Regions from separate parts of the Paenibacillus sp. FSL R10-2796 genome, predicted to be linked through region 2. Evidence: predicted binding sites of a transcription regulator. Region 2 holds the regulator's gene; the other holds the start of a gene.

Region 1 (9,668 bases), 280 kb from region 2:
GGGGGTTCCATTACTCAGGGAGCAGGCGCTAAACCGATCCATACAGAATGTTATGCCTACCAATCGTATCTGAGATTTAAGGAATTATTCGGTACGAATGGTGGTGAGAACATCCATTTTGTGAAGGCTGGGGTAGGTGGAACACCGTCCGAGCTTGGGGTCATCCGTTATGAAAGGGATATTCTCCGGGAAGGTTCTGTAACACCTGATATCGTGGTGGTAGAATTTGCGGTAAACGACGAAGGGGATGAAACGAAAGGCAACTGTTTTGAAAGCTTATTCCTAAAAATACTTTCCGCCGATAATAGACCGGCAGTAGTTCTCCTGTTCAGCGTGTTTATGAATGACTGGAACCTGCAGGAACGGCTCTCCCCCATTGGGCGGCGTTATAATCTTCCTATGGTTAGTGTAAAAGATGCGGTATCCGGGCAGTTCCGCCTAAGCAAAAATGAGGGGAACATCCTCTCGAAACGGCAATTTTTCTATGATATCTATCATCCTACTAATGATGGTCACCGGGTGATGGCTGATTGTCTGGCTTATTTATTCTCCGAAACCCACAAAACGCTAATGGACGAAGATGATCTCCTATTGGATCAACATCCGGTCATCGGGAATGATTTTGCGGGAACCCTTCTGCTGGACCGCAAAAGCCATATTGACGCAGGCAGGATCGAGGTGGGCGGATTTTCGGGGATCGATACCGATTTGCAGCGGGTAGAAATGGATGCCAATCCTTTCGGAACTCCGGAATTCCCTCATAATTGGATGCATTCAGCGTCTTCTGGGGAACACAGCTTCAAGCTGACGATAACAAGCAAAAATCTTATCCTCGTATACAAAGATTCTGGCAGCAGCGAATTCGGCAAGGCGAACATTTACGTCGATGGTTGTCTTGTTGTCACCGCTGATCCACATGAGAATAACTGGACACATTGCAATCCGGTAATTCTTTATCAAAATGAGGTTAGCGGGGAGCATCAGGTAGAAATCAGAATGGTGCCGGAAGATCAGGACAAGTCTTTTACTATACTGGGCTTCGGCTATAATGTTTAATAATTTGACCTAGTGGCATATAACCTAAAAAGAAACCCATGGTCTTTAAATGACCTGGGTTTCTCAATAATTAGAGGAATCTTTTTCTATTTGGTAGGCAGCTTCTTATCCAAAATAGCCTTCACATCTTTAACAAGCTGTACGGACGCTTCAATTTCCAACTTACTTGTTGAAACACTTTCAATACTGCAACCAATAGGAATTCCCTTCTCCAGCCCGAAATCTAGTAATTCTTCAAAGATTTTTTGCGATAGCTGGATTGATTTATCCAAAATATCATTCGAGTATTTTAACTCGTTTTCTAACCATCCCGGGATACTGATCCCTAACCACTTCATAAATTGTAATGTTTTCGCGGTGCCGCATGGTGCAAGATTAAATAAAATAGGAACCATCTCAAAACCGTTATTTGTATAGTAATAATATAAATCAGACAATAAATTCTTAGATGCCTCTACATTATAAGTTGCCTGTGTAATAAAAAAATTGCACCCACTGTTGGTCTTTTCGACAACCCGTATATGCTCATCATTCTTTTTTATATGTCTTTCCGGAATGACAACTCCGCCAAAAGTTAAATTGTTATTTAGTTGTTTACTTAGCTTATAAGCCTCTGGTAAATTCAATTTCACCTCTTGTTTACTTGACGAAGCGCCCACATACACGGAAAATCTATCTTCATTTTCGTCAGTTTTAACCCAATCCTCGAACTGAGCTCTAGTATCATTACCGACGCACCGGTAAATTATTTTCGGGACCTCCACCTGTTTTAGATATTTATCACCATAGACAGCCGGATCAATCGTTGGTAAATAGGGATAAGGTCTTTCATGATCCACTCTGTCTACTTCTTCCTGAACGTCGTACAGAATTAACGCATCTAAATCAAGGTTTTTAAGTCTCTCAACCTGTTTCTGGGCGATTTCCGAGACCTTTTCTGGTGCGTGGCTTGCCTTCGGTGGTGTCATCCCATATGTTATAATACCCGGTTTTTTGCTCAATATTTTTTGTTTAAATGTATTCTCTGCCGCTCCCAAATTATAAAACCCCTCTACTCGTCGCTTTTAAGATAAGGTTACCATGGCAGGCTTAATATGTGTAACTTCTATTTACTATATCTAGTTATATTTTAAAGCTATGATTCCCTAATGATACTTATCGAGTAGTACATGTTGACAACCATTTGGTGTGACTATAATATTAGAAGTCCTGCCAACCTTAAGATTGGCGATAAGGGGACCGAAAGGTTCATTCTTATTTAAAAAGGGTGAGTATTATGAATAAAGAAGAATTAATGGAAAGCGCACGTAACACAAAGAAAGCTGCTTATGCCCCATATTCTAAATTTCCAGTTGGAGCAGCCTTATTGCTTAAAGATGGAAATGTTATTAATGGAGTAAACGTAGAAAATGTATCTTTTGGCGCTACTAATTGTGCAGAGAGAACAGCAATCTTCACAGCTATTACAAAGGGCTATACTAAAGGTGATTTTCAGGCTATAGCTGTAGCAGGTGACACAATGGATTTTCTGCCGCCATGCAGTATCTGCAGACAAGTATTATCGGAATTCTGTTTGCCCGACATGCCTGTCTATTTAACCAATGAGAAAAAAGAGATCTTAGAGCTGAGTTTAAAGGATTTATTGCCTTATGCATTCAAAAATTTAGATATGTAAAAATAATTCCTCTCGTAGTGGAATAACAAAAACACGCGTACCTGTGTTAGACAAGTACGCGTGTTTTTTGTGTTAAAAAGCTTAGTCAGAACACAGAGTTCACAGACCAGACACACCGCGTAAATACGTTGTTACTTACCAAATCGCAATTCCAACCTTATCTTTTTCTTTAAATACTACCTTTATCATTTCCAAAGCATTTCTTACCCTAAATTCAATAAATTCTTTATCATAGTCTGTATGTAGTTCTATAGTATCTAAAACTCATATAGTTAAAACCTCTCAATGAACATCATCAATAATAAAAAACAAGCGATCCATTGAGATAAAAGGATAAACACTTCCTCTCGATGATCGCTTGCTTTTAGTAGCTATGCATAGTCACATTTCTAGTTTTCCCACAAAACACTTATCGGCTCTACCCTTTACCCGCAACGACTATAACCGCAATTGCCACAAGTCTTACAGCCCTCAATATTAATCAGCGAGGCGCTGCCGCAGGATGGGCAAAGGTCACGGGAAGCCGTAGCATGGTTATGTCCATGATGACCACCATGTCCATCTTCCGTAGCTGACGGAACGCTCGATTTCAACTCCGCATTTAATGCTTCATTGAAATCCTCCAGCTCCAAAGTTGCTGCAATCGGAGCGGGTACATGATCATCATGAGCATTGTTCAGCACATGTGATTCCAGTGCCTTAGCTACAGCGTCAGCAATGGATTCAACACGATTCGCGCCGAAGCCGATAGCTCCTGATCCGCCAATGCCTTTCAGATGTTTGATCAACAGCTCCACTTTCTCACCATGATCTCCGTAACGGAGGAACAAGGAGCAGACACGGCCTAATGCTTCAGCCATAGCAAAGACGTCAGAACCCGCTTTACCTACATTCAGGAAGATTTCAGCCGGTATTCCATCAAGGTCATTGATCGTAATATATGCCATCCCAAATGGTGTGTTGATTTTATAGGTAGCGCCGCGCAGAACCTGCGGACGTTTTTTGTATTGTTTATCCGCCTCTTTTGTAGTCACTTGAGGCGCTGGACTTGCTGCTACAACACTTGTACTCGCTTCTACAGTAGTTGTAGCTTCTTCTGCCGCAACCGGAGCGGCTTCTTTTTTGTCTTCCTTCTTCGTGGTTTCCAGAACTTGAACGTCACGACTTCCATCGCGGTAGATCGTAACACCCTTACATCCTAGATCAAAGGCCATTTCATATAGCTCAGCCGTCTCCTCAACCGTAAAGTCAGACGGGCAGTTCGCTGTTTTGGAAATAGAGCTATCTACCCAGCGTTGGATCGCTGCTTGCGCACGGATATGATCTTTAGCTGACAGATCCATCGAAGTTACAAAGTAGTCAGGCAGCTCTTCACCCGGATGAGCTTCCAGCCACTCTTGAGCGATTGGAACAAACTGTTCATCATAGCCAAGACGACTTTGACGGAAATATTTAAAGGCAAAATAAGGCTCAATTCCCGTAGAAGTACCTACCATTGTACCTGTACTACCTGTAGGTGCTTGTGTAATCACTGTAACGTTACGCATACCATGTTCACGAATCGCTTCGCCAACCTCTGGATACGCTTCGACTATATTTTTCATAAAGCCGCTCATTAGATATTTCTCAGTATCAAAAGCTAGGAAGGAACCCTTCTCTCCAGCAATTTCTGCCGAAGCAAGGTAGGCTTCACGAGCCATAAAGCCGTATAGCTTGTCCAGAAACTCCAACGATTCCGGGCTGCCGTAACGGATGTTCAATTTAATCATCAGCTCCGCCAATCCCATGGTTCCGAGACCCACGCGGCGTTCCTTTTTCTGATTCGCTTCATTTTCCGGGAAATGATAAGGTGTTTTATCAATTACATTGTCCAGAAAACGGACCGAATAACGGGTTGTAGTCGCAAGATCTTCCCAATCTACATCATGATTTTTCTCATCGTAGAACTTGGACAGGTTCACCGCAGACAGATTGCAGACTCCCCAGCCTGGCAGGCCTTGCTCTCCACAAGGATTCGTACAAATAATCGGGTTGAAATACCAGCTGTTAGACATCTGGTTATAGTATTCCATGAACACGACGCCTGGCTCAGCAGATTTCCATGCCGATTCAATGATCGTACGCCACACGTCACGCGCTTTTACGGTGCGATAATGGATAACGTTTTTGCCGGCAGCTTTCCACTTGTCGAGATCGCCATCCCACATTTCGTTATATTCAGGATCGGTTGTATCCGGGAATACGAGATCCCAGTCCAGATCTTCTTTTACAGCCTTCATAAAACCATTGCTCACACATACCGAAAGGTTAGCATTAGTGACTTGGCCCATCGTTTGCTTCACGGTAATGAAGTCCTCAACATCGGGATGCCAGTCATTAATCATCAACATGAGCGCGCCACGACGGCTGCCGCCTTGCTCAATAAGCCCCGTAGTATAACTAAACAAACCGCCCCAAGATACGGAACCACTGGATGAACCATTAACCCCTCTAACAATCGCACGACGAGGACGCAATGAAGACAGGTTAATGCCCACACCGCCACCACGGGCCATAATCTCCGTCATTTCAGACAATGTCTGCATGATGCCGCCACGGCTGTCTTTTGGAGAAGGGATTACATAACAGTTGAACAATGTTAATTCTTCACTAGCACCTGCACCAGCCGCAATACGTCCACCCGGCACAAGCTTCCAATCATCTAGGATTGAACGGAATTTGCCCGCCCATTCTGCTTGAAGCTCAGGTGTCTTCTCTACAGAAGCCATCGCTGTGGATAGACGGTCCCACATTTCCTCAGGAGTTTTTTCTATATTAAGGGTCAACTTTTCAACATCCGATTTCACAAACTCACCGCTGCGTGTCTTTACAGTTACGATTCGACCACTGCGCTCCACAATTTCTCCGACTTCCTTAGTTGGAAACTTCGGATCATCTTTGGTCAGCACCAATACAACATCGCCTACTTTAGCATTGTTGCTGTCTGCATCCTTCCAAGCATAACGATCCAAAAATATTTTTTCACTTAGCCCTTCAAGGCGTTGCTTACGTTCCACTTTACTCAATAAAAAAACCTCCCGCATGTGTAGTAGATATTAGTTTCCGGTCCAAGGTATGGGCCCACAACAAAAACCCCCTTACCATCCTCCACTGCTTAACAGGTGTATGTAGGAAGCTCATCTTGTCAATAACAAATACCAGCTAAGCACTCTATAAAAAATACATTTTCAAGCTTTTGTCACAATATATTGTGTGCGTCAGCTTTTAAACTATACCACATATTGTATCGAAGGTCTTATTCGAAAATAGAGTCAAGTTGCCGAATTATCGCAAACGTTGCTGCTTTTTCTCGCTCTTGCTCTCTTTTTTAAAGGCTATCGTGAAAAATAAGAGGTTATGAATTCTCTCGTTTACGAGCATACTACTCTTACGAATGGTGATATAAATCCGAGCTTGAGGAGGCTGCATTATGACGCAATTATTCCGTAATTCTCTACCCCAGCAAGGGGGAACACCCGCGCCAATACTGCCTGTTCCTCTTTCTTTTGACCGGAATTGGTTGCAAGATCTGGAGCTCAAATTGGAAAAGGGCGGCCCATGGGGAGACTACCGTTTATCTAAGCTTGCCGTACAAGGAGAGGAAACAGGTCTAGTAACGAGCTTCGATGAGCTGCAATGTATGAAGCATTTATCCGGCTTGTCCCCACTTCCCCATCAGCTGGATACAGCGCATAAGGTTCTGTTCGAAATGTCAGGCCGCGCGATTCTTGCAGATGAGGTTGGACTGGGCAAGACCATTGAAGCAGGACTGGTGCTCAAAGAATATCTGGTACGCGGTCTTGTCTCCAAAGTGCTTATTCTCGTACCTGCTTCTCTAGTATTGCAATGGGTTCGTGAGCTAAATGCGAAATTTGGCATCACTGCTGTCGCTCAGAAAAAAGCCTATTCTTGGGGCAACGCCATAGTCGTCGCATCGATGGATACCGCCAAACGAGATCCTCATAAGGAAATCTTGCTGGAAAATGAATACGATATGTTGATCATTGATGAAGCTCACAAGCTGAAGAATAAAAAATCGACCAATTATCTATTTGTACAGCAATTACGCAAAAAATATTGCCTGCTGCTCACCGCGACTCCCGTTCAGAATGATCTGGGCGAACTCTTTAATCTGATCACTATACTGAAGCCGGGGCAACTTGGAAATCAGGGCGATTTTGCCTCGAATTTCGTGGTTGATAAACGCCAGCCCAAGAATGAAGGTCAACTGCGGGACGAGCTTTCGAAGGTCATGATCCGCAATCGCCGTGGTGAAGGTCCAGTTAATTTCACGAAACGAAAAGTCCGTAATATCCCCTTAGTTCTCTCCCAAGAAGAGAAAGATTTGTATAACAGTGTTACTTCCTTTGTCAAAGACCAGTATCAGGAATCCGGCGGCAATCTTAGCAGCATGCTTTCTCTGGTAACCCTTCAACGTGAGGTGTGCAGCAGCCGGGATGCCGTCTTTATCACTTTAGTTAATTTGATCAAAAAGCTGCCTGCGGATTCCCCAAAAAGAGACCGGATGATGGAGCTGCTACAGACCCTCCGTACCGTTAAAACAAACACTAAAGCTGAAACAACCTTAGCCCTCATTCAAGAAATGAATGAAAAGGTCATCGTTTTCACGGAATATCGAGCAACTCAAGAGTATTTACTACAGTATTTCCGTGAACATGGGCTGATGTGTGTCTCTTATTCCGGCGGAATGAACCGTGGAAAAAAAGATTGGATGATGGATCTTTTCCGCGGCCGCGCTCAAGTTATGATTGCAACGGAAGCCGGTGGTGAAGGAATTAACCTGCAATTTTGCCACCATATGATCAACTTTGATCTGCCCTGGAATCCCATGCGCGTGGAGCAACGTATCGGACGTGTCCATCGGTTAGGGCAAGAAAATGACGTAGTGATCTACAACTTGTCTACGCAAGGCACGATTGAAGAACATATCCTGCATCTGCTGCATGAAAAAATCAATATGTTTGAAATGGTGATTGGCGGGCTGGATGTAATCCTGGAACGTTTTGAAAAGAAGGAATCGCTGGAGAAAAGTTTATACAAAATCATGCTCGAATCCCGCTCCGACGAAGAATTGCGGCATGAGCTGGACCATATTGGTGAATCCCTCAGTGAATTGACACAGGGTATTAAAAAAGAAAGTGGGACTGCGACATGACCCTCACCGCACAGGAAGTACGCAAGCATGTGATGGACTATCTTGAAGCCACTGAATGCTCCATCATTGAGGCTTCGCCCCTTCACGTAACTGTGAAATTATCACCTAGAGCTGACAAAATGCTTACCGACCGGCCGTATTATTGGGGATTCGTGGAGCGCACAGGTGTAGATCCTGAGACCCTTTCTTTCACCTTTGTTTTTGATCCGGAAAAATACGACAGTCAAGCTGCAGTAGAGGTTCCCCCCATTGCAAATCGTAGTGCTGGCATTTTGAATCAAGTTGTCACCGGAAGCCTAACTACAGGCGGAACAAACGATGCAGAGGCCAGCACTGACTTACTCGAATCCGCCTCCCCGGGCTCAGAAGCAGTGAATGCTCCATCTACTGACCCGGAGGAAAGTATCCTAGCCCGCTACTTCGGCATTGTGCCGGCACTCCCACGAATTGGGCCAGGAATGATCCGCAGAGAGGATATTATTTACGGAAGCAAGCGATTGCAACAGATTTGGAACGCCGCTCGGGACGAAGGGAAATGCCTTTACTTATTTGAGGACCCGGGCAGCAGGCAGCGAAACACGCTGTTCTCTGCCGCTTACGAGCCATGGCTTAGTGTCTGCTATAAAGTGGAGATGAGCTGCGATTTGAAACGTGAAGAACTCCATTATCTTGGCATCTCCCTAACAAAGGGAACCATCATTGATGACTTTAATGCAAAAGTTTCCACAAAAGAGATGATGCCACGCTTACCGGAAAATGTGCATATCCAGCCTTATGAAATGACAGTAGCAGCCGCTACCGACTTATTGGAAACTCATCTTACCGCTCAGTTAGCCGAACTGGACTACACTTGGGCAGAACAGGCACGTGAGCGGCTAAGGGTTGAACTGGACATCATTGATGTCTATTATGGAGAGTTGCTGAAGGAGCCTGACGAAGAAAAACGCCTAGCGACTCAAGAGCAGTATAATCGGCGTCGACAAGAGACCATTTGGCAATATGAGCCGCAAATCGCAGTTTCTGCGGTGACCTATGGACTGTTTCATCTGCGGAGCCTATAGAATGCGACCCTACTCGCTAAAAGCAGGCAAAAAAACAAGGGAAATGCCGCCTTCCGGCGCGACAGCAAGCAACAGCCTTTTTATAGCTTGTCCTCTACAATAAAAAGGAAGCTTTTACTTTCTGATATTTCATAACAAAGAAAGGTGAACGACGCCATGAAAATAAGTGTACGGCGGAGGCTGCTTCTTGCAGGTCAAAGCTGCTTCCTCCTGCTTCTATGCATCGGACTCATCGCAACGAGCTCCGGTTCCTCTTCTGCGCTTGCCGCTTCCAGAGTAAGTGTAGTTGATTCAGTCACACAGGATTTGATACCTGTACTGCAGATGGATATCTTACCTTCACCCGGTACGGTCCAAGAATTTGCCAAGAGTACACTGAACAAGCTCGCAGCAGAAGCTCCATTTACAGCCTGGAAGGACGCAGGAATAGAATATTATCCTCTGGGTCCAGGTACTCATAGCTGGCTTGTCAACGTTATGAAAGGTGAACAGCGGATCGGCTACATGATCATTTCCGCTACGGATCAAGGTGGTTATATGCTTAGCGAATATGGAGCTGGCACTTACGGACTCCCCTATAGTTTATTAGAACTGCGCCAATTTTTGGTGCAGGAAGGACTTATACCTTCATCTTATACCGGAAAAATAAAACTCACAGCCT
Region 2 (9,668 bases):
GTCTTGCGTATCGTTCCATAATTTATTTTCCATTACCTTATCTCCTCCCGGTTGTACGGGTACAATGGGATTGCCTGTCCCAACGTTAAAATATCCCCCACTGCTCTCTTGATACTTAGGATCGGTCATTAAACGAATAATGATCTCCGCTCCTTTACGAGGATCGCCAATACGAAAGAAATTCAATAAGTGCTTAAGCATCGAAGAAAACCAAAGTTCACGCCCGAGACCTGTAACGTTAAAGCCCGGATTCAATGCATGAACGCGAATTCCCGTTCCCGCCCAGCGGCGTGCAAGCTCACTGGTAAACATAATGTTTAGCAGTTTGGTTTTCCCATAAATCTCAGAAGATCCTCTGGAAGTAAAAGAAGCTGTATTGAGCAAATCTTCTGGCAACTTTAGTACTCCATGCCGGCGTGAAGCTTCCGAAGCAACATTTATAATTTTTGCATTTCCTGCTGCTCTCAAAGAACGTTCTAAGGTTTGCGTCAATAACCATGGTGCAAAATAGTTCACAGCCATCATTTCTGAGAATCCATCGGCAGTTATCCGCTGTTCAAACCCATGAAGCCCTGCGTTATTTATTAACACGTCTATCTTCGGAAAAACACTAGATATTTCTTGTCCTAACCTAGTGACATCCCTCATTGAAGATAAATCTCCGTAGAAAAAACTAATTTCGGCTGCTGGTACGCTCTCCTTTATCATTTTTTCAGTTACTTCCGAACGGGTTTTACTCCTTGCAGTTAGAACAAGATGGGCACCCTGCTTTGCCATTTCAAGTGCAACGAGTTGTCCCAAACCGCTTGTAGCTCCAGTAATTACAATAATCGGCTTTGTCATCATCTACATTCTCCTTTATATCAGGAATTCATCAGGGGCAATTTCATTTTGACAGCGTATTGTCCAAATCATATAATTGATATATATCAACTATATGTTGATGATTGACATATGTCAACTAAATAGATGTATGACAACTTTAAAATACAAGGGTAGGTGGTTAAAACAATGAATACTGAACGTAAAGACACGTTGAGAGGACAATTAGAACTGAAGCTAGGTGGACAAATTAGTGCTCTCATTAGCGCTTCGCATGCCCTAAATGTCAGAACTGCTGCCGCTTTCGATTCATCTATACAGCCTGCTGCTTTCCATATAGTCCGTTGGCTGTACTCTTATGGACCAACAAGCGCCTCTGTGTTGGCAGAATCAACGGCTATGGATCGTAGTTCAGTCAGCCGTCTCATCAAGCAACTCGAAAATTTGGGTTATGTTAGAAGAGAAGACTCTCCTAATGATCGTCGAGCCATCCTTCTTACACTCACTGAACTTGGACGACAAAAAACCTTTGATGCGCTGCAGGATAAGGAATTCATATTTTATGAGCGCATAGCTCAATGGGATAATCAACAGCTTGAAACCTTTATTCAAATGCTTCAGGAGTTTAATGGATTTAATGATAATTAATAAATGGGAACAAAAAAAGAAACAGCATCTTGCTGTTTCTTTAGATATGGATTGTCTGTAATTGGAGCCAGCAATTGTCATTGATGTTCATGTTCGGCATGTTCATTATTGCACTGCTCAACTACCTCAAAAAGAAATAGACCGCCCTCTCGCAAAGGAATGCGGTCTATTTCCTGACTAAACTTCCGAAGCCGCCGCCCTTAAAAGCGGCTATTGCACTGGGAGTCGTGTTTCCGCACGACTCTCTTTGCATTGTACGTTTTATCTACCCAAACTATACCACGATCAAAACCAAATAAAAAGTCACTCTTCCCCAAACAACAAAGAAACGGCATTTCTGCCGTTTCTTTAGGATGGACTCTCAGGGGCTCGAACCCTGGACAAATAGATTAAGAGTCTACTGCTCTACCAACTGAGCTAAGAGTCCATATGATGTTTGGTGGAGCCAAGGGGGATCGAACCCCTGACCTCATCGCTGCCAGCGATGCGCTCTCCCAGCTGAGCTATGGCCCCAAACTGAAATTTCAGATGTATGTAATCATACATTTTTTAATTTTAGTTTGGTCGTAATTGAGTTGTTCCGATAAACTCAAGCGTCGTAGGCGACTTCTATATAATATAAAAAATCGCCCTCTATGTCAACACTTTTTTTTAAAATTCATTTTTCCACTCAAATTCCCCGCTCAAAACTCAGAGGAAACAAACCAGTACAAGCACTCCTAACAGACTCTAGGATTGGCTGTAACGCCCTAACTGGACAAAAACCTATAATCCCTCTAATTCTCCCGTACTCTTGGATAGCAGCCCCTTGAGTTCCTTCATGAACATATTAATATCCTTGAACTGGCGATATACGGACGCAAAACGAACGTAAGCCACTTCATCTACTGGGTAGAGCTGCTCCATCACGAATTCACCAATCTGTTGGCTTTCCACTTCCGCAACGGCGATGCCGCGCAGAGATTTCTCAACCTCGGACACGATCTTTTCTAGACGTTCCACAGAAACCGGCCGTTTCTCACAAGCACGGATGAGACCACGGAGTATTTTATCACGACTGAATTCCTCACGGCTGCCGTCTTTTTTAATTACAATGAGTGGCGTTTCTTCAATCATTTCAAAAGTAGTGAAACGTTTGCTGCAACGCTCACATTCACGCCTACGACGGATTGACTTATTTTCATTCGCTGGTCGCGAGTCCAGCACTTTAGTATTTGTGTGATCACAGTAAGGGCATTTCATAAGCTTCATCACTTCCTAATACATAATGGTTTGGTCCCGGAACGTTATAAATCCGGCTTTTGAACGGCTTTTTTATTATTTCCAGAAATCACCGTTTTTTTCTTGTAATGATAATGGCAAGTCCGGCACATAATACAGTTACCAACAGAGGAGGTGAACAGCAATGAGCCAAAGCAACAACTCCAATAACCTTGTAGCTCCAAATTCCCGCGGTGCCTTGGAACAACTTAAATACGAAGTTGCCCAAGAACTAGGAATCACGCTTTCCCCAGATGGTTACCAAGGCAATAAAACTTCTTATGAAAATGGTTCGATCGGTGGTTACATCACTAAACGTCTTGTAACCCTGGCAGAACAACAACTGGCAGGTCAATACAAATAACCTGACCAACATAAGCTTTTTGAAGAAGTATTAAACGACCTACAGGTCGTTTAATACTTCTTTTTATACATAACACGGTAGAAATTAAAATTCTTTGTAAATGTCCGTGTACTGATCATAGTAATAATTAACGCGCTGTACATAATGCCTGGTTTCACCAATGGGAATATCTTTAATGGTTGCATCTGTCCCATCCCAGACCCCTTCGTCCAACCAGCGTTGAACTTTTCCGGGCCCAGCATTATAGGCTGCGATAATTGCTGTACGTTTACCTTCGAACTGACGGGATAAAGTTGAAAGATACCATGTACCCAGTTCAATATTAGCCGAAGGCTCATGCTTGAGTTCTTCCATAGATACGTTTGGAAGCTTGGCCTTTTCCAGCGCCCACTTCGCGGTATCCGGCATAAGCTGCATCAGCCCTAGTGCGCCTTTTTTGGATTCTCGTCCAGTTTTGAAGTTCGTTTCTACACGAATAATCGCGGTTACAAGAAACGGGTCTATCTCATAAGTGATGCTGTGCTTGCGAATCTCATCTTTAAAATGGATGGGATAAAACCACGACATCCAGTTAGTGCTCAGAAACAATATTGCCGTAAAACCCACAAATAGCAGAAGCAGTACTCTTTTTTTACGTAGCCATTTCATGATAAACCCAGCCTGTCCCAAAAAACAGCAACCTGTTGCTCAGTGTACGCAAGATCGCCACTGTTGTCGATGATGTAGTCCGCTTTATTACGTTTCTGTTCAATATCCATCTGTGCATTCAATCGCGCTTCTGCTTCTTCTAAAGAGAGCCTATTACGTTCCATTAATCGAGCAATTTGCATATCACGGGGAACGTACACTACTACAATCTCATGGAACAGGGTCTCAAGCCCTGATTCAAAAAGAAGCGGAATATCCACAATAATAAGCCGCTTCGGCTCTTCCTGCTCCATGCTGTACATACGGTCTTTGATTTCCTGCCGGATGGCAGGATGCGTCAAATTGTTCAAGGTTTGCAGGGCCACAGGATCTTGAAAGACGATTTCACCTAATTTGGCCCTATTCAGTGTTCCATCCGTAAAAAGGATCTCTTTTCCGAATTGCTTAGCAGCAGCAGCCAACACTTCATGCCCGGGAAGCATAACTTCTCTGGCGATCACATCGGCATCAACCAGCCTCGCTCCCTTGTTCACAAGCAGTGCAGACACTGTGCTTTTTCCGGATGCGATTCCTCCGGTTAAGCCTATAATCATGTACTCACCTCATAATAGCTTCAGTATTCCCATTGCAATTAATAATAACGCTGGTAATGCGGCAGCATGCTTCATCCAGTAGTTCCCGGCAAATCTAAGTCCAGTCTTCATACCCAGCAATAGAAATGTACCACTAAACAAAGCTATTGTAAGTGATGTCCATATCGGATTGAAGCCAAGCAGCGCTGCGCCAAGTCCAGCCCCAAAAGCATCCAGAGAGAGCGCAATCCCCAGTATCATCGCTTCCATCGAAGAGATGCTTCCTGAGGCATCCATATCCGCAGAAGACGGGGTACGCAAGATCTGTACTACGATCCCCAAACGGCGAAGCTCAAGTGAAAAAACAGCTGATTTCAACGGTTCATCATTCATAACAGGTTCTGTACCCGCTTCAGAATCAGCAGCTACCTCTGCCCAAGCCTGCTCGGAAAATGAGCCCTTATCTACCGTTTCAGCTTTACGTCCGCCATCTGCATCTTTCTCTTTCTGCATCAGCATCTGAACAAGCGACCAGCACCCCATTAGCACAAGTATAACTGCACCAACTATAGAAGCTGCATTCGGAGACACTACCTTGGCAAGCAAAACCCCAACCTGCATCGATACACAGATAACTACCCCCGAACAGAGCGAGATAATCAGAACGGAGAGCAGTGGTATTTTCATTTTACGCAGCCCATATGTAATTCCTACACCAAAACCATCCAAACTCAAGGCAAACGCTAGCAATAGCAGTGAAAATAATGGGCTGAGCACCCGCAATCCCTCCTGTGAAGAACCGGAAAACTGAAATTTTATCGTTTCAGCTTCCGTTCTCTATTAAGCATTCTTCACACAGTATATGGGCGGGACAAGTAGTGGGTGCCAACCTTATTATTTCAACAAATTCAGTGAACAGTCGGACGCTGGCAATTTGGACAATAATGCGTGCCACGACCGCCTACAACCGTCTTCTCAATCATCGTTCCGCAGTTACTACACGGCTGATCCTTACGACCGTAAATCAATAGCTGCTGCTGATACGTACCGCTCTCACCTTGGCCATTAACATATGACTTAACAGATGAACCTCCGGCGTTAACCGCTTCGGCCAGCGTGCTTACAATAGCATGATGCAGCTTGTCCAATTGATTGTCCGTGAGCGCTTTGGCGCTGTCTTCAGGATGGATACCCGCACGGTGCAACGACTCATCTACATAAATATTGCCGATGCCGACGATATATTCCTGATTAAGCAGCAGCGATTTAATTTTGGTGCTTTTACCGGACACGATCTGCTTAAACCTCTCCGGTGTAAAAGAAGGCTCCAGCGGCTCCTGCCCCAGCTTATTTAAAGGCGGCAGCTGAAGATCTTCTCCCATCTGAAAAAGATGCATTGTCCCGAATTGGCGAACATCCGTGTAACGCAGCTCAGTTCCATCCGTAAAATGAAAAATCACATGTGTATGCTTGTCCAGTGGGTCATCATTTGAAAAAAGTCCGTAACGGCCTTCCATCCGTAAATGTGACACAAGCACCAGACCATCCAGCACAATACGCAAAAACTTTCCTCTTCGTTCAACTTTTACAATGCTATGACCTGCCAGCAGGTGGGCAAAAGCCTGAATATCATCCGGACGCTGAATAATCCGCGCCAACCGGACGGTTACATTCTCTATCTGCTTTCCATTAACTAACTCATTAAGTGTTCTCTTGACTGTCTCTACTTCCGGTAATTCCGGCATGATGTCTTCACCTCAACTACATTATAGCTGATATGCACACCTTAAAGGGAGTCTATTTCGCCTCGTACCAGTTACTTCCAAAGCTGACCTCTGCCTTAAGCGGCACAGATAACTTTAGGGCTCCACCCATTACTTCCGGCAAAAGCGTCTTCATAAGCTCCATTTCATCCTCTGGCACCTCGAATACAAGCTCATCGTGTACTTGAAGCAGCATACGGCTCTTAAGCCCACGATCAAATAACGCCTTGTCCATATGCACCATCGCCAGCTTGATTATATCCGCTGCTGTTCCCTGTATAGGTGTATTCATTGCTGTCCGCTCCGCAAAAGAGCGCAGATTAAAGTTCTTCGCATTAATCTCCGGCAGATAACGGCGACGTTCGAGCAATGTGGTCACATAACCATACTTTCGTGCCTCCACTACAATATCGTCCATATAGCGGCGCACACCCTGATAAACCTCAAAATACTGTTCAATAAATTGCGCGGCTTCCTTACGCGGAATATTCAGATTCTGCGAGAGACCGTAATCACTGATCCCGTAGACGATCCCAAAGTTAACGGCTTTTGCGGCACGGCGCATATTACTGTCCACCTGTTCTGCGGTCACACCGAACACATCCATCGCTGTCTTCGTGTGAATATCCATATCATGCAGAAAGGCTTCCTTCATCCGCTCATCACCGGAAATATGTGCCAGCACACGCAGTTCGATCTGCGAATAGTCGGCTGCTAAGATGGACCAGCCCGGTTCGGACGGAACGAATACCTTGCGGATTTTGCGTCCTTCCTCTAGACGAATCGGGATATTTTGCAAGTTCGGGAATTGGCTGCTAAGCCGTCCTGTAGCGGCAATTGTCTGCCGATAGAATGTATGCACCTTCCCTGTGTTCGGGGAAATTTCTTTAAGCAGCCCCTCTACGTAGGTAGATTGCAGCTTTGCAATTGTGCGATATTGCAGAATCAAACGCACCACATCGTGGTATGGCGCCAGTTTCTCAAGCACTTCGGCATCCGTGGAATAACCCGTCTTCGTCTTCTTGACGACAGGCAGACCTAGCTTTACAAACAAGATTTCACCCAGCTGCTTTGGTGAGTTCAAATTAAACTCAGTGCCACAAATCTCGTATATTTCACTGACCAATTTGGAAATTTGCGCCTCGAATTCTTTTCCAAGCTCTTTAAGATCACCAGCATTGACTGCAATCCCCTGTTTCTCCATATCCGCCAAAATCCGTGACAAAGGCATTTCCAGATCCTCGAATAGCCCTGTCATTGCGGTCTCCACCAGCTCCTGCTGTTGCTTCTGTGCGATTCCAAGAACCGTTGCACTCTTTCGTGCAACGTGATTTCCTAAAACTTCAAGCTCAGGGATTTTGTATTTGGCACCTTTACCAAATACCTCTTCATCAGGAGAGAGCCGCGGCAAGCCGTATTTAGCAGTGAGATCATTTAGATTCTGATTAGCCTCCGTAGGATCAAGCAAATAAGCCGCCAGCTGCACATCATGGGCTGCACCTGCAAAAGCAATTCCCTGCCAGTGTAGAGCCAAATCAGCGCGGTGAAGATCATATCCACTTTTCGGAGCCTTTTCATCTCCTAGCCAATCACGCAGCTTCGCAGCGGCCGGTTTATGCAGTAATTCAAACGGCACATAGTAATGCCGCTCCAGAGAGGACAATCCTATTCCGATTACCTCGGCACGATGCGGATTATCTCCATTCGATTCCACATGCAGCGCCGAAATACCAGCCAGGGCTTCACTAAGCTCCTTAAGTTCTTCTTCACTTACGATCGTAATATCAAGTGCCGCAGCTTCTACTTCAGCTGCACTCTCCTCACCCTCGGTAACAGGAGCATAAGCACTAAGCGACAAACGGTCCAACAATGATTTAAATTCCAGCTTAGCAAGCGCTGGTCCGGCTGTATCCGCTGAAATTCCATTGAAGACCATGTCTTCCCACGAATGCTCAAGCGGTACTTCACGATAGATGGTCGCTAATTTTTTACTCATCACCGCATCTTCCGCATGGGTTTCCAGTTTCTCTTTCATTTTACCCTTTAGCTCACCGGTTCCAGCTAAGACACCTTCCACTGATCCAAATTGATGCAGCAGCTTCAAAGCTGTCTTCTCACCTACGCCGGGTACTCCCGGGATGTTATCACTTGCATCGCCCATCAGCCCTTTAAGATCAATGATCTGCTCAGGGGTTAGGTCATATTTCTCCCGGATTTGTTCCGGCCCATAAAGCTCAACTTCGGTGACCCCTTTGCGGATTAAGGCAACGGTCGTATGTTCAGAGGCCAGCTGCAACATATCCTTGTCTCCCGACACGATCATAACCTGCCGTCCCGCTTCATCCGCCTGGCGTGAAATGGTGCCAATAATATCATCAGCCTCATAATTGCCAATTTCAAACTGCGGTACACCTAAATTAGTCAGCAATTCCTTCAACAAAGGGAACTGCTCGGAGAGTTCCGGCGGTGTTTTTTGCCGGCCGCCCTTATAATCTTGATAACCTTCATGCCGAAAAGTAACTTTCCCTGCATCGAAAGCGACAATCATATGTGTCGGTTTATGTTCTTCGATTAAACGAAGCAGCATCGTTGTAAATCCGTACACCGCATTTGTCTGTTGCCCTGCTGTATTCGTCAGCGGGGGCATCGCAAAAAAAGCACGGTAAATAATATTGTTTCCATCTATAAGTATCAACTTGTCCATAGTGCACCTCGCCTTTTTCATGCTTACTCCTTACATCTTACCATATGCCCTGTACAAGTAGAAACGGCTTTACCAACCTAAACAGTGGGATAAGCTGATATGTTAAGGATATACAACAAGTAGCCGCCCTTTTAAAAGGGCGGCTACTTAGTTTAACTAAAGATATAACAAAAGCTGTGTAAGTGCAAATTACTGATTCAAGTCCGGACGGCTGCCTGTGACCAGATAAACAACACTCTCACCTATGTTAGTCGCATGATCGGCAATCCGTTCAATATAACGGCCTACCAGCGTTAATAACATAGCTTGGGATACAGAATCCGGTTTTGCCACCATATAACTATATAGCTCATTGATCATCGAACCATATAATTGATCGACCTGATCATCATCTTGTGCCATTCTATAAGCCAGATCCGTGTTCTCATCCAGATAAGACTGGATAGCCTCATCAATCATGGTCGTCACAATTTCCGCCATACGTGGAATGTCTACAAGCGGCTTGATCAGCTGCTGTCCATGGATGCGCATAGTTGCTTTCGCAACATCAATAGCCAAGTCACCCATACGTTCCAAATCGCTAGATATTTTGAAAGCAACGATAATGCGGCGCAAATCTTTTGCTACAGGCTGCTGTGTAATAATTAGCCGTGAGCCAATTTCCATGATTTTATCTTCCATGGCATTCAGCTGCAAATCTGCTTTAATGATTTCCTGAGCGCGCACAGTATCAAGATTCTGTAAAGCAACAATTGCTCCACCAAGAGCATCTATTACATGTTCACCCATCTGCTGCAGCAGACTGCGCAGCTCTTCCAAATCTTTATCAAATTCTTTTCTGCGAATCATAGTAAGAGCGATCCTCCTCATTAATGTATGGTCAGCTT

What was found. Region 2 encodes NrdR, which represses ribonucleotide reductase genes. Its sites were predicted from a motif close to AACACNATATATNGTGTT; they were not measured.
Region 1: the regulator NrdR is predicted to act here: its motif matches at 5,969-5,986, upstream of NST58_RS11710 (adenosylcobalamin-dependent ribonucleoside-diphosphate reductase).

What each region holds. Positions count from the first base shown of each region.
Region 1 is NZ_CP150178.1:2,622,836-2,632,503, reverse strand. It holds gene NST58_RS11725 (SGNH/GDSL hydrolase family protein) at 1-1,056, shown strand, start outside; gene NST58_RS11720 (methylenetetrahydrofolate reductase) at 1,143-2,093, opposite strand; gene NST58_RS11715 (cytidine deaminase) at 2,333-2,731, shown strand; gene NST58_RS11710 (adenosylcobalamin-dependent ribonucleoside-diphosphate reductase) at 3,157-5,814, opposite strand; gene NST58_RS11705 (SNF2-related protein) at 6,201-7,946, shown strand; gene NST58_RS11700 (YqhG family protein) at 7,943-9,007, shown strand; gene NST58_RS11695 (hypothetical protein) at 9,164-9,668, shown strand, end outside.
Region 2 is NZ_CP150178.1:2,343,305-2,352,972, reverse strand. It holds gene NST58_RS10465 (SDR family NAD(P)-dependent oxidoreductase) at 1-846, opposite strand, end outside; gene NST58_RS10460 (MarR family transcriptional regulator) at 1,012-1,470, shown strand; tRNA gene NST58_RS10455 (tRNA-Lys) at 1,825-1,897, opposite strand; tRNA gene NST58_RS10450 (tRNA-Ala) at 1,908-1,983, opposite strand; gene nrdR (transcriptional regulator NrdR) at 2,236-2,712, opposite strand; gene NST58_RS10440 (alpha/beta-type small acid-soluble spore protein) at 2,876-3,094, shown strand; gene NST58_RS10435 (lytic transglycosylase domain-containing protein) at 3,179-3,742, opposite strand; gene coaE (dephospho-CoA kinase) at 3,739-4,335, opposite strand; gene NST58_RS10425 (manganese efflux pump) at 4,345-5,091, opposite strand; gene mutM (DNA-formamidopyrimidine glycosylase) at 5,223-6,059, opposite strand; gene polA (DNA polymerase I) at 6,112-8,781, opposite strand; gene phoU (phosphate signaling complex protein PhoU) at 8,971-9,630, opposite strand.